Regions from separate parts of the Priestia flexa genome, predicted to be linked through region 2. Evidence: riboswitches for the same ligand, from Rfam matches in the RefSeq annotation. Region 2 holds a riboswitch; the other holds the start of a gene.

Region 1 (7,595 bases), 1.3 Mb from region 2:
GGCGATAATCCCGTATAGAACGAGAGCGATTCCGCCAGCTAATCCAAACCAGCCAGACCAGTCATCACGAAGCCATTTCCAAATAAAGTACCCGCCACCAATTTCAGCAATTCCAGCTAATATAAAAATAATAGTTGCCTTAAACATAACTTGAAGCTCCTAACATAGTAATCTCTGTTTTAATGATATCTGTATTTGTTTAAAAATACGAGGTGAAATTAAAAATGTGTTAAAATGGATAATAAGGAATAAAAAGTATAAAAATGGAGGTAGTTCGTTTGAATTTCATATTGTTCTGTCCAAAGAAGGTAAACAACGAGTATTGTAAGAACGGAAAAATATGAAACTTTTTAAACACTATTTCGTATTACTTAATATAAATTAGATTTTTTATTTTAACAAAGGATATGACAGAAATGAAAGAGGCAGGATGTATAAAATGTGGTGGACAGAGCGTTGGGCAAAAGGAAGTGGCAATGACAGGCACAGGTCTCTCAAAGCTTTTAGACGTTCAGCATAACCGCTTTGTTGTGGTTTATTGTAAGTCATGCGGTTACTCAGAGTTTTATAATAAAGAAGCGTCTAAGGCGTCTAATATTCTCGATTTGTTCTTTGGTTAATTTAGAAGAAATACGACTGTTTAGCCACTTTTCATCATATGGATAAGTTATATGCATATGATGAGGAGGGGAAACTGTGAGTGATTCGTTTTATTCGCCGTTCATAAATAAAGAGGGAAGAAAGCTAACGATTGCTGAAATTTGTTTCTCTGATGTAGAAGTGATGGTTGCGAAGCAGTTAGAAGAAGGGTATCAGCTTGAATTTAAGCGAGAAGTTAGTTCCACTGTGAAGAGGAAGATTCCAAATATTATTGCATCGTTTGCCAATGAAATGGGCGGGTGGCTAATATTTGGAGTTGATGAAGATGATTACTCAATCAATTTACTTGAAAAAAAAGAGTATGAGCTCTTTATTCACAACATGCTGAAGGATGTAACGAATCCAATTCCTCGTATTTTTACTCGGTTTCTATCACCTGAACATACCACAGAGTACGGCGTCTTTGTTATTTGGATTCCAGAAGGCTTGTACCCTCCTTATATGTCATACGGGAAAGTTTATCGCCGTATTGGGAGCGGAACTTCTCCAATTTCAGAAATTGATGACCGCTATCACCTGGACCGTCTATATCAAAAGTCAAAAGACCGAATGATGCGTTTAGAAGCATTTTGCACAAAAGAATTATCTATCTATAACCGAAAGGGGCTTACGCACGGCGAAGGCTATGTTCACTATGGAATGTGCAATATGTACGTCATTCCAATTTATGACTTGTACTTATTGGAACATATGGATGAAGATAAATTAAAGCAGTATATCTTATCAAAATCAAATGAACCGAAAGCTTATCCAATGTATGAAGAAATTGAAATGAACGTTCATTTACCGTTTGTTAAAGCATCATATTCTGCAGAGTCAATTATTTTTCGAAACACTGATGTTATTGACTCCTATGATAAAACCGTTGCTTGGGAACAGTTTGTTAATGGAGCGGCAAAATTTCATATTCCAATTCCATATGTAGAAGAGCTTGATGAAGTAAAATCTGTTTTGCAAGAGTGCGTACCAAGCTACAGAAGTGCTGCTATTTTTGATCAATTTCAATACGTTGATGGCCATCAATTTTTAACATTGTTACTAAGCTGTCTTGGTGAGTACATTGAATGTATGACGCAGCTCAACGCTGAATTAGAAGATATGATTGTTGTAATTGATCTTGAAAACGTGCGAAATGATGTTTTGTATTTTAACCATGAGGCATATAAAGGTTTTTTAAGAGAAGAAGGCCTAGTTTTTTCTGATAAAAAGCATTATCGATTTAATAAATCTTTTCGAGCTATGAAGCTAAAAGAAAAAAACGGTGAATCTTTATTTCAATATGTTGATTATATTATTAACGCGTTTGGTCTCTCAAAAAACAAAGCTCTTCATTTTCTTATGCAATCTTTTTATCAATCAAAGTAAAAAAATGACTATTTTTTAACAATTGAGAACATTTATACATTTTCCGAAAAAGGTATGGTACCATCAAATAGAGTGAGGGGAATAGTGGTTATTCCTCAAACTCGCTTGAATAAACCTTTCAAACAAAAGGGGATGTTACAAAGGTTTATATCAGACTTTGTGAGACATAGGGGAGAGAATGAAACATGAAAAAGGTTGGGTCCATTCTGTTAATCGTGTTAGCGCTAGCAGGATTGGGAGGGGTGTGCGCTGCTTATTATCATTTCGAGCAGCAAAAAGAAGCAGTAGATAAGTTTGTGGTAAATGAAACATACATATTAACAGTAGGGGTAACACAAATATAGAGATTTTAACCAGATATACGGGTAAGCTATTCAAGAAAAAAAATCCTAACAATTGTTAGGATTTTTTTTCTTGAATAGCTTTTTTAATTTGTTTAATTGTTTCAACATGCATTCCCTCATGGTAAAAGCTAAACAAGAACGTGCTGCCAACGTGATCAAACGAAATGCCAGCTTTATTAGTGAACGGCTTGGCTAGTTTCAAATCATAATGAGCGGGTATGAATTCTTTAATACGCTCAGTTTGAGTCATCAGCTCTTCTTTTAGTTGAATTAAGGTAGGAGGTGTTTCCTTCCATTGAGAAGGTATTGTTCCAGCCGCGAATAATCGCTCATATGAGGCAGGCAATTGATTTTTCTTTCCAGCAAGCTCAAAAACAAGCTTTTCTTGAATATATGCAATGTGCCCTAAATTCCAAACAATGTTGTTTGAAAAGCCATCGGGAGTTACTAACGATTCCTGTTCAGTTACGCTTGATAAAACTTTTAGCGTAATACTTCGAACGGTTTCTAAATGATGTAATAACAATAAATTCATAAATAATTCCTCCTTTAGACTTGTTTCTTTTCTAGTAATATCTTTTAATTATAACAGGGAAACAGTCAAATACGGTGTAGTTTGCTTAACGAAAATAGTAAGAAGAAAGGGCGATATCATGTCTAGTTTACGTTTTGAAAAAATATTGCAAGTAACAAAGAATCATATTGAGTTGTTAAAGGAAGCTGATCCATCAGAAGAGGTTATTTCAGGCTATATTGAGAGAGGAACATGCATTGCAGGAAGAGCAGATGGTGAGTTAGTGGGGCTTGTTGTACTGCTACCAACAAGGCCGAATACGGTGGAAATTGTCAATATTGTAGTAAAGAAAAACATGCGAAATCAAGGATACGGAAAGCAATTGGTGGAAGAAGCTTTAAAGCTTTCAAAGCACTATGGATATAAAAGCGTAGAAATTGCAACAGGTAATTCAAGTATTGAGCAGTTGGCGTTGTATCAAAAATGTGGATTTCGTATTACAGGAATTGAAATTGATCACTTTGTTCATAACTATGAAGAAGAAATCTATGAAAATGGTATTCAATGTCGTGATATGATTCGACTGCGACAAATATTGAGTTAAGGGTACATATTTTTAGAAAATAGGCGTTTAGACAAGCAAAAGGATGATGCGTGCATACACTGAGACAGAAAGGATGGTGTATGTTATGTGTTTTTACGGCGGTTATTGTGGAGGATACGGCTATAATAAAGGCGGCAGTGGGTTTGCCTTAATCTTAGTTCTGTTTATTCTTCTTGTTATTGTAGGATGCATTTGTTGGAATTAATAAAGAAAAGAAGCATACAAAAGGAGACTTTTGTATGCTTCTTTTCTTTAAATTAAAACTAATCTAAAAATTTTTATAAAATAAAATTAAAAAAATATTGACACTATATACAAACTACCTGTAGAATAGCCATCATAACAAAGTGAATAAAAAAGCAACTCTTATCGAGAGTGGTGGAGGGACTGGCCCTATGAAACCCGGCAACCTATCAGCAATCGTGCTGTAACGGTGCTAAATCCTGCGGTGTATCTTTATACACTGAAAGATAAGAGAAGCGGATTGGTTAAAATCGCTTCTCTTTATCTGCAAGAGGCGTTTTTTTTATGGAAAAAAAGAAAAGGGAGCGATTGGCATAATGAAAAAAACAACAAAAGTACTAGGTTTAACACTGGCATCAGCACTACTAATTGTAACGGCTGCGTGCGGAAAAGAAGAAGCAAAGACTTTGAGCACAGAAAAAATTACAATCGGAGTAACTGGTGGTCCTCATCAACAAATTAACGAAGAAGTGAAGAAGTTAGCAGAAAAAGATGGATTAGAGATTACCATTAAAACGTTTAACGACTATAATACACCGAACACAGCGCTTGATGAACGTGATTTAGATTTAAATAATTATCAAACATTACCGTTTTTAGAACAACAGGTAAAAGATAAAGGCTATAAAATTGAGGATGCGTTTAAAACGGTTGCGTTTCCAATGGGTATTTATGCAGACGGCATTAAAGATATAAAAGAACTGAAAAAAGGTGACAAAATTGCTGTGCCAAATGATCCAAGTAATGAATATCGTGCGTTAAAGCTATTTGAAGCGGCTGGAGTTATTAAATTAAAAGAAGGCGTTGAAGAAAAAGCAACGAAAAAAGACGTAGCTGAAAATAAACTGGATCTTGAAATCGTTGAGCTAGAAGCTTCACAAATTCCATCTCAATTAGGTGAAGTAGCAGCTGCTGCAATTAACACAAACTTTGCGATGGGTGCAGGTTTAACAATTAATGATGATGCCATTTTCCATGAAGAAATTGAAAACAATCCATATCCAAACTACGTTGTTGTACGTACGGAAAATAAAGATGATGAAGTTGTAAAACAGCTAGAGAAATACTTCCATTCAGATGAAATTCGTCAATTTATTGAAGAAGAGTTTAACGGCTCAGTTGTCCCAGCATTTTAAGGAGTGGTGAACGTGATTGAATTAAAGCAGACTTCCAAAACATATGAAGTCAACGGCAAGAAAGTGGAGGCTGTGAAAGACGTGTCCTTGACTATTGAAAAAGGAGAGGTGTTCGGAGTAATTGGATATAGCGGTGCGGGGAAAAGTACGCTGATTCGCTGTGTTAATCTACTTGAAAAACCAACGTCTGGAGAAGTATTCATTAATGGTGTAAGCCTAACGACTCTTTCAAAGCAGGATCTTCAAAAGACACGCCGGAAAATCGGCATGATTTTCCAGGGTTATAATTTATTAAAAACAGCAACTGTATATGAAAACATTGCAATTCCTCTAAAACTAGAAGGCATTGATAAAGAAACCATTCAAAAGCGCGCAGAGAAGTATTTAGAAATTGTCGGGTTGTCTGATAAAGTTAATCACTACCCGTCTCAGCTATCTGGCGGTCAAAAGCAGCGTGTTGCCATTGCACGAGCGTTAGCGCATGAGCCTGAAATTTTATTAAGCGATGAGGCCACAAGTGCCTTAGATCCAGAAACAACGGAAGCTATCTTGGAGTTACTATTAAAAATTAACCGAGAATTAGGCTTAACAATTTTTCTAATTACGCACGAATTAAACGTTGTTCAACGTATTTGTGATCGCGTAGCAGTGATGGAAAATGGAAGAGTTGTAGAAGAAGGAAAAGTAGTGGATATATTTACTCATCCACAGCATCCAACAACTAAGCGTTTTATTGGTTCAGAATCTGCATTTAATCTTCCAGAAGCTTTAAAAACAGAATATCGTAAAACTGGTAAGCTTGTATCACTTTATTTTAAAGGAAGTGAAAAGTCCAATGAACCGGCGCTTGCGATGGTTTCACGCAAATTTGATGTATTACCAAGTATTTTAGCCGGTGGAATTGAACAGTTAAAAAATGAAACGCTTGGAAAGCTGCTTGTTCATTTAAGAGGAGATAAGGAAGCTTATGAAGAAGCAATCGGATATTTAGAAAGTGAAGGCGTTATTGTAGAGGAGTGGAAATAAGATGGCTGAATTTTTTGTAGAGTGGGGAGACGTTATTTGGGAAGGCTTCCTTCAAACGTTAACCATGACAAGTATCTCATTAGTTATTGCCATCTTGATTGGTTTACCGCTTGGGATTTTACTTGTTGTAACTAGACAGGGTGGACAGTCAGAAAACAGATGGTTATACCAAGTTCTGAACTGGATCATCAACATTATTCGTTCGATTCCATTTATTATTCTATTATTCTTCATTCTACCATTTACTAAGCTTATTGCTGGAACAACCATTGGTGTACAAGGCGTAATTGTTCCCCTTGTGGTTTATACCGCACCTTATATTGCAAGATTAATGGAGTCTGCGCTGTTAGAAGTTGATAAAGGAATAGTGGAAGCATATCAATCAATGGGGATTTCAACGTCAAAAATTATTTGGTACGTTGTTGTAAGAGAAGCGCGTTCTGGTATTATCTTAGGATTAACTATTGCAACAATTGGTCTCATCGGTGCTACTGCAATGGCAGGCCTTGTTGGTGCTGGTGGGCTTGGAGATATCGCCTTTCAATATGGGCATTTACGCTTTGAACCAACAGTGATGTACACAACTATTCTCGTATTAATTATTATGGTACAGTTGATTCAATCGTTTGGTAGCCAGCTAGCTAAGAGATTAAAAAGAGAAGGGTAAGAGAGAGGTAGGTTGCTCATGGGAAGGAAAGTTGGAATTATTGGATGTGGCAATGTTGGCTCAGCGACAGCTTTTTCATTAGTTAATCAGCAAGCAATAGAAGAATTGGTACTTGTGGATTGTTTAAAGGAAAAAGCGGAAGGTGACGCGCTTGATTTACAGGATGCAACTGTCACAGCGTCTGGGGTTACAAACGTATATGCAGGTGGATTGGTCGATATTAAAGATGCAGATGTGATTATTATAAGCGTTGCCGGTCCAAGACCTCAAAAAGGTGAAACGCGGCTTGATGAACTAAAAGCAACTGCACCTATTATTATGGAAGTAGTTACAACTCTAAAAGAGCTTGGTTTCTCAGGCTGTTACGTTGTAGCCACAAATCCATGTGATGTTATTACATACCATGTATGGAGTTTGTCTGGATTGCCAAGAGAGCGTGTAATTGGAACAGGAACTTTATTAGATAGTTCACGTCTTCGGCGAGTTGTTGCAAATGAACTCAAGGTAAAGCCACATGACGTTCATGCGTATATGCTTGGTGAACATGGCGATTCGCAGTTTGCACTATGGTCACATTCAACAATTTTTGGACAAAAACTAGAAGATTACTACCAACATGAGCAGTCTATTTTAGATAAAGAAAAAATTGAAAAAGAAGTGATCAAACTAGGTTTTGAAATCTATTGGCTGAAAGGAAATACGGAATTTGGTATTGGAAACGCGATTGCACAGCTAACCAAAGCCATTGTCAGTAACGAACGAGCTGTTTTTCCAGTTTCTACGATATTGCAGGGAGAGTATGGCTTACATGACGTAGCTATTAGTATTCCATCTGTTATTGGAAAAGGAGGAATTGAGAAACGAATTCCTCTTCATTTATCACTAGAAGAACATCGTAAGCTGGAATATTCAGCAAACATTATTCAAACAGCAATTTCTGAAATCCGTTCTCAAAAAATACAGCACTAAAAAAGCACGCTTTTCTGAAAAGCGTGCTTTTTAACGATAGCTTGTCGTACATACATAACTCATACTA
Region 2 (7,595 bases):
GATTGTTTTCTTTTGATTCTACAGCGATTGGATCTTTAACAGGGTCTAAACCAGCATCTAACGCATAGTTTGCGTTAATAACAACCGCATCGCCTTCATTGTTGTTATACACTTGAGGTAATAAACCACCTTCAACGTCTGCTTTAAACGTTAAGTTTTTAGGGTTTTCTACAATATCATCAAGCGTTGCATCTTGCTTTTTAACGCCTTCTTTTAACTTAATTACGCCTTCTTTTTCAAAAATTGAAAGAATACGACCTTGTTCTGCTACTGCATCACGCATAATTACCGTACCGTTTTTCGGAAGGTCTTTTAATGACTTGTACTTTTTAGAGTAGATACCGATTGGCTCGATATGAATAGCTCCTGCACTTACAAAATCATAATTTGGGTTTTCTTCTAATACAGAATCTAGATAAGGAATATGTTGGAAGTAGTTCGCATCAATTTCTTTTCCATCTAGTGCTGTGTTAGGTAAAATATAATCTTGGAATGGTTTAATGTCTAACTCAATTCCTTTTTCCTCTAACAATGGCTTTGCTTCTTCTAAAATTTCAGCGTGAGGAATGTTTGACGCCCCCACCACAATTTTCTTTTCGTCTTCTGATGAATCTGACCCACTGCCTCCAGATGAACCACAAGCAGCTAAACCTAAAACTAAAGCAGATGATAAAGCAAATGTTGAAACCCATTTTTTCATAATATATTTCCTCCTCTTATCGTTTATCAATTTTAGACGTGATAAAATCACCAATAAACTGGATAATAAATACAATCACTAAAATTAAAACTGTCGCAACAAGGGTTACATCACTATTATTTCGCTGGAAGCCTTCTAAATATGCTAAGTTTCCTAAACCACCAGCTCCAACCGCTCCAGCCATTGCTGTATAGCCAATGAGTGCGATTGCTGTAACCGTCAAACCAGAAATTAAAGCAGGCATTGATTCTGGAAGCAGCACTTTAAAGATAATTGTGCTTGTTTTCGCTCCCATGGATTTTGCTGCTTCAATCACACCTTTATCGATTTCGCGAAGGCCGATTTCAACCATACGCGCGTAAAATGGTGCGGCTCCAACAATAAGAGCTGGCAAAGCTGCTTCTGCTCCTAGCATTGTTCCCACAATTGCTTTTGTAAACGGAATGAGCAAAATTAGTAAGATGATAAATGGAATGGATCGAAAGATGTTTACAAAAGCTCCTATAATAATATTAACGAAGCGGTTTTCCCAAAGCTGACCTTTGCCTGTTAAAAATAGAAGTAAGCCTAGCACAATTCCTAATATAAACGTGGCAACAACTGAGATACTTGTCATATAAAGTGTTTCAATCGTTGCTGCACTAAATTTATCATACGTTACGTTTGGGAATAATTCAGTTAGCATCCGTCATCACCTCAATTTCTACCTGTTGTTCACGGATGTACTCAATTACTTTATTAACCTCTGCTTCTTCACCATCTAAATGAATAAATAAGGTTCCATAAGAGCCCGTTTGTGTATAAGAAACTTTCCCTTGTAAGATGTTAATCGTGACATCAAATGCTTTTAAAATGCTCGTAATGAGCGGTTGCTCCGCTTTTCCACCTACAAATGTGAGCTGAACAATTCGACCGCTTGGATAAAGTTCCTTCACCTGCTCCACTGTCTCAAACGTTTCTTCTGGCTCTGAAATTTGCTGTACAAATCGCTTTGTAATATTTTGCTGTGGTTTACGGAATACTTCAAGTACTTCTCCTTGTTCGACTACTTTTCCATTTTCCATCACAGCTACGCGATGACAAATTTTACGGATTACGTGCATTTCATGCGTGATTAAGACAATCGTTAAACCTAGCTTTTCATTAATATCAACTAGCAAATCCAAGATCGAATCTGTTGTTTGTGGATCAAGTGCCGATGTTGCTTCGTCACATAATAAGACTTTTGGGTTATTAGCTAACGCTCTTGCGATTCCTACACGCTGTTTTTGCCCGCCACTCAGCTGAGATGGGTAGGCATTTTCTCTACCTTCTAATCCAACTAGTTTAATGAGCTCGTTTACACGTTCTGCTCGTTTGTTTTTTGGAACACCGGCAATTTCAAGTGGAAACGCAATGTTTTCCTGCACGGTACGAGACCAAAGTAAATTAAAATGCTGAAAAATCATGCTAATTTCTTGGCGAGCTTGTCTAAGCTTAGCACCTTTAATTTTCCCAATTTGATTTCCTGCTACTTCTACTGTTCCAGAAGTAGGTGTTTCTAAACCATTTAATAAGCGAATAAGAGAGCTTTTCCCTGCTCCACTGTATCCAATGATGCCGAAGATTTCGCCTTTTGCCACTGATAAATTAACCTGATCAACGGCCGTGACTTTCCCACTTTTAGCATCATATATTTTCGTTACATCTTGTAACGTAATCATCTTCTTCACCTTCTTTGTTGACTTGCTCTGTCTGCTTAGTGTGTCCTTGCTTTTAGAAAATAAAAAAACCTTTCTACACGTGAGCAGAAAGGTTTTTGATAAAATCCTTTCTCTCATCTTTCAAAGCTTATGCTTTGCAGGAATTGGCACCATTTCAGTTAGTCTGACGGTTGCCGGGTTTCATAGGGCACAGTCCCTCCACCTCTCTTGATAAGAGTTAACGACAAATTATTGAAATTATTTTGTTTTCATCAAATATTCATTCATTTATGTTTGTGATTCTAGCATGTGTCAGAAAGGGTGTCAACAAAAAATGCGCATAGGATAATAATCCCATGCACACTCTTAAACAAATGTTTGTTTAACTAAGACGTTCCATTACGTATTCAACAGAGTGAAAAGCATACAGCTTCTGCTTCACTTCGCCATTTCCATATTCAATTAGGCATGGAACACTTTCAATTTCAAGCAAAGACGCTTTAGCAGGCATATAGTTTAAATTACTCATTCCGATTGTTAAGTCTGGAATAATCGCTTCTACTACTGTTAACATTTTTTTAGCTAGTTGGCACGTTCCACAAAGGGGTGTATGGAAAAAAATAACCGTACGCTCGTCTTTATTTAGCTTTTCGTCTAGCTGTTCCTCTGTCCACTCTTCCATGTTACTCATCCTTCTATATTAAAAATTCTGCGTTAACATCTATATTAGCACTTAAAAGTACCGTAGCAATATGATTTCTTGGGGCCGCCGCTACCTCACGATACATTTTATCGATATAAAGGTGCTCCGCTTCCGGAAGTTCTTTTTTAAACTGTTTCCGTAATTTATTGCCGGAATCATCTGAGTCAACCAAGATATACACATCTTTATCATACGTGGAATCGATAATCTCATCTAGCTTTGACAAGCTGATGGTTCCATTTGTACAAATAATCTCAATCGGTTCATTAATAATACTTTCGATTCGCTTTTTGTCAGACTTACCTTCTACAATAATTACTTTTTCAATTTCTATTAAACGCATCGTCATCACCTATAATTATCAGTTGTATAGTAACGTTATTCCTTTATGCTATACAATATTCGTTAATGTAACACAGTTCCCCTGTTTTTTAAAAGATTTTGCTGTAAAAAGAACATATATGAATTGTTTTTATTGAAAAAATAGACTATTTTCGGTCATCTTAGACTGATGGCGCCAAACCTTATGTGGTTGGCGCCATCAGTCTCGCACTCAGAGGTTTCATGCTAAATTTAGCACCAACCCTCTTCTGAATCGCAGTCCGTATACTTTTGTGTAGCTCCAGCCTGGACGTCAGCATACTGATAAATCTTGTTATTTTCTTGCGTGTAACCTGACTCTAAATTATATTGATTACCCGTTGCACCATAATTCACATGGCCAATTGATTGTTTATCTACATACAATTGCATACCATTTTCATGAAATTTTGCTGTAATTCGATCCGTTATGTCAATTTTTTTACGTTCGAACATAAAAAGACACCCCTTTAGCTTGTTTACTAAATAGAGTGCCCTTTTTGTTATAGGTCCATGAAGACAAATTATGGATATACCAAGTGAAATGTCTTAAGATGAAGTCAATTAACCTTCGTTAATCATTTCATCGTATTGTTCAGCTGTCATAAGCTTCTCAACATCTGCCGAATCAGCAGGCTTAATTACAACCATCCATGCTTTTTCATATGGAGACTCGTTTACAAACTCAGGATTATCGCTTAATTCTTCGTTTACTTCTACAACCTCACCGCTAATTGGTGCATATAGCTCTGATACTGTTTTCACAGATTCTACGCTACCAAACGGCTCGTCTGCTTCAACTTTATCGCCAACTTCTGGAAGCTCAACAAATACAATGTCACCAAGTTCAGATTGTGCAAAGTGTGTAATTCCTACCCGGAAAACTTCTCCTTCGCTTTTTACCCACTCATGCTCTTCTGAATAACGCAACTCTTTTGGTGTACTCATCTTAATCCCTCCAATAAATTATGTATGCCGCTAATGAATAGCAACGACTACCTCTTATCAGTGTAACGTAAACAACAGGTTTTTTCTATTTGAATCCGCACGGAATTTTAAATTTATTTCCACGTTGTGTCAAATTCTTCTTCTTTAAATCCTACCGTTACTTTATCACCGTCAGTTAATAACGGGCGCTTGATTAACATCCCGTCAGATGAAAGGATTTCAAGTAATTCCTCATTACTTGCTGTTGCAACTTTGTCTTTCAGACCTAGCTCACGATACTTCTTTCCGCTTGTATTAAAGAATTTCTTTAGCGGCAAGCCACTATTTTGATAATAGCTCGTTAGCTGCTCTTTCGTTGGTGGATTTTCGATAATATGAATTTCTTCATACGCCACACCATTTTGATCTAGCCATTGTTTTGCTTTTCGACATGTACCACATTTAGGATATGAATAGAATAATACGCTCATTATTTCGCCTCCTTTTTCTTCGCTTTTTCGTATTTTAACACATCCAAATTTAATTTACCTATTTTAGTTTGCAGTTAAACAAAGAAAAGCTGTGTAAAGGAGCATACTCATACTTTCCCTTTACACAGCTCTCTTCTCTATTACATACTTTAAAATTACACAATAAAGCGCTCTTCTTCCAATACAACCTTTGCAATTTCTCGCTTAACAACAATAACGTTGACCGGCGTGTGACGAGTTAGCTTTCGTAATGACGAGAGCATCATACGTAGCGTATCTCCTTCTTCTACAGCAATAAGCGTTTCTTTTGCATCCGCTTCAATTTTATTAAATGCTTCTTGGCAGAATACTTTTGTATAGTTGACTTTAAGCTGATTTTTTTCTTCTCCATTTTTCAAAATTGCTTTTTCCGTACGTAATACAGCAGATTCCATTGCATATACGTTGCTGATCATGTCAGAAATATTAACTAACACCTCTTGTTCACCCTCAAGTTTTTTACCATACTTTTGAGCTGCTAGACCAAGTAGTAATAGCGCAATTTTTTTACCATTACGAACTAATAGTTTAGATTGATCTAATGCGCCTTCTCCAGCTTCTTCAGGCATTAGCATCATAAGCTCTTCCTGTAGTGACTGAGCTTTTTGTAACAATGGAAGCTCACCTTTTAAGGCTTTGCGTAAGTACGTTCCTGGCACCAATAAACGATTGATTTCATTTGTTCCTTCAAAAATACGGTTGATTCGAGAATCACGGTACAAGCGCTCAATTTCATATTCGCTCATAAAGCCATAGCCACCATGAAGCTGAACTCCCTCGTCTACCAAATAATCTAGCACTTCCGTTGCAAATACTTTATTTAACGAACACTCAATGGCATACTCTGCAATTGAGGCAGCAATTTCTTTTCCATCTTTTTGTTGCTCTTCCGATAGCTGACCCATTCTGTCTTCAAAGAGACCAACCGTACGATAAACAGAGCTTTCAGAAGCATATAATTTCGATGCCATGGTTGCAATCTTTTCTTGTGTTAACGAAAATTTTGCAATCGGTGTCTTAAACTGTTGGCGTTGATTCACGTATTCAGAAGTTAATTCCATCGCACGCTTACCAGCTCCTACTGCGCCTACACCTAGCTTATAGCGACCGATATTTAAGATATTAAACGCGATGATATGACCTTTTCCAATTTGTCCAAGTACGTTTTCTTTTGGTACATGTGCATCTTCTAAAATAAGGGTACGCGTTGAAGAACTCTTAATACCCATTTTCTTTTCTTCAGGACCAACAGATACACCCGCATAGTCACGTTCAACGATAAACGCTGAGAACTGCTCTCCATCTATTTTCGCATACACAACAAATACATCAGCAAAACCAGCGTTTGTAATCCATTGTTTTTCACCATTTAACACGTAGTGAGTACCTTCTGCATTTAGACGAGCGACCGTTTTCGCTCCTAATGCATCTGAACCTGATCCTGGCTCTGTTAACGCATACGCGGCAATCTTACCTCCAGTTGCTAAATCTGGTAGATACTTTTGCTTTTGCTCCTCTGTTCCGAACAACACAATCGGAAGAGAACCGATTCCAACATGTGCACCGTGTGTGATAGAAAATCCGCCTGCACGCGACATTTTTTCAGCAATTAATGCCGATGCAACCTTATCTAACCCAAGACCTCCATACTCTTCTGGAACATCAGCTCCTAGTAATCCAAGGTCACCGGCTTGCTTTAATAGCTTTACTGAGCGATCAAACTCATGCTTTTCTAAAAATTCTACTTGCGGTATTACTTCGTTCTCAACGTATTCATCCGTTGTTTTGGCAATCATTTTATGTTCGCTTGTGAAATCCTCTGGTGTATATACTCGCTCTGCTGAAAGATCGTTAATTAAAAAGCTACCACCTTTAATTGTTTGTTCCGTTTGGTTTGCCATCTCCATATCCCCCTTATTTCATTAAGCTAATAATTCAAATACACCAGCAGCGCCCATCCCGCCACCAATACACATCGTTACAACGCCAAATTGTTCATTTCTTCTCTTCATTTCATGCAATAAACTGAGCGTTAATTTTGTACCGGTGCAGCCAAGTGGATGGCCCAGAGCAATTGCTCCACCGTTAACATTCACACGATCTTCATCAATGTTCAATTCACGAATAACCCCTAACGCTTGAGATGCAAAGGCCTCGTTTAACTCAAATAGTCCAATATCTGAAAGTTCAAGTCCCGCTAGCTTTAATGCTTTTGGAATAGCTGCTATTGGACCAATCCCCATCACTTCTGGTGGAACGCCACCAACTGCAAACGAACGAAACTTTGCTAGCGGACGCAAACCTTCTGCATCTGCTTGTTCACGATCCATTAGCATTACGGTAGCAGCTCCATCACTTGTTTGCGATGAATTCCCTGCCGTTACCGAACCCGTCATAGAAAATGCAGGTCGTAACTTGCTTAAAATTGCTGCTGTTGTCCCTTCACGCACTCCTTCATCTTGTGAAAAAACAACCTTATTTTCTTCCATTTTATTTTGACTATTTAACCTTCTCATCGTCACTTCAACAGGTACAATTTCATCTTTAAACTTGCCTTCTTGAAGAGCTTTAGCTGCTTTTTGATGACTTCTTACAGCAAATGCATCTTGGTCTTCACGTGAAATGCCATATTTCAGCGCAACTTGCTCAGCTGTATGCCCCATTCCCATGTAATATTCAGGTGCATTTTCTAC

The links. A riboswitch is a leader RNA that binds a small molecule or an ion and turns the genes downstream of it on or off. The one in region 2 is predicted to bind S-adenosylmethionine.
Region 1: linked by a shared signal. The riboswitch ahead of LZP85_RS11365 (MetQ/NlpA family ABC transporter substrate-binding protein) and the one ahead of LZP85_RS17775 (methionine ABC transporter ATP-binding protein) in region 2 are both predicted to bind S-adenosylmethionine.

Annotation. Positions count from the first base shown of each region.
Region 1 covers NZ_CP090431.1:2,190,290-2,197,884, reverse strand. Annotated here, with positions in the region: gene LZP85_RS11400 (YnfA family protein) at 1-147, opposite strand, end outside; gene LZP85_RS11395 (zinc ribbon domain-containing protein) at 417-620, shown strand; gene LZP85_RS11390 (AlbA family DNA-binding domain-containing protein) at 697-2,025, shown strand; gene LZP85_RS11385 (flagellar basal body-associated FliL family protein) at 2,211-2,369, shown strand; gene LZP85_RS11380 (DinB family protein) at 2,425-2,904, opposite strand; gene LZP85_RS11375 (GNAT family N-acetyltransferase) at 3,023-3,487, shown strand; gene LZP85_RS11370 (YjcZ family sporulation protein) at 3,573-3,692, shown strand; SAM riboswitch class I at 3,851-3,964, shown strand; gene LZP85_RS11365 (MetQ/NlpA family ABC transporter substrate-binding protein) at 4,048-4,866, shown strand; gene LZP85_RS11360 (methionine ABC transporter ATP-binding protein) at 4,879-5,892, shown strand; gene LZP85_RS11355 (methionine ABC transporter permease) at 5,894-6,559, shown strand; gene LZP85_RS11350 (L-lactate dehydrogenase) at 6,578-7,528, shown strand; gene LZP85_RS11345 (hypothetical protein) at 7,588-7,595, opposite strand, start outside.
Region 2 covers NZ_CP090431.1:3,443,844-3,451,438, forward strand. Annotated here, with positions in the region: gene LZP85_RS17765 (MetQ/NlpA family ABC transporter substrate-binding protein) at 1-700, opposite strand, end outside; gene LZP85_RS17770 (methionine ABC transporter permease) at 717-1,385, opposite strand; gene LZP85_RS17775 (methionine ABC transporter ATP-binding protein) at 1,375-2,403, opposite strand; SAM riboswitch class I at 2,514-2,620, opposite strand; gene LZP85_RS17780 (thioredoxin family protein) at 2,765-3,064, opposite strand; gene LZP85_RS17785 (toprim domain-containing protein) at 3,078-3,428, opposite strand; gene LZP85_RS17790 (YusG family protein) at 3,659-3,901, opposite strand; gene gcvH (glycine cleavage system protein GcvH) at 4,010-4,393, opposite strand; gene LZP85_RS17800 (arsenate reductase family protein) at 4,507-4,863, opposite strand; gene LZP85_RS17805 (acyl-CoA dehydrogenase family protein) at 5,019-6,803, opposite strand; gene LZP85_RS17810 (acetyl-CoA C-acetyltransferase) at 6,825-7,595, opposite strand, start outside.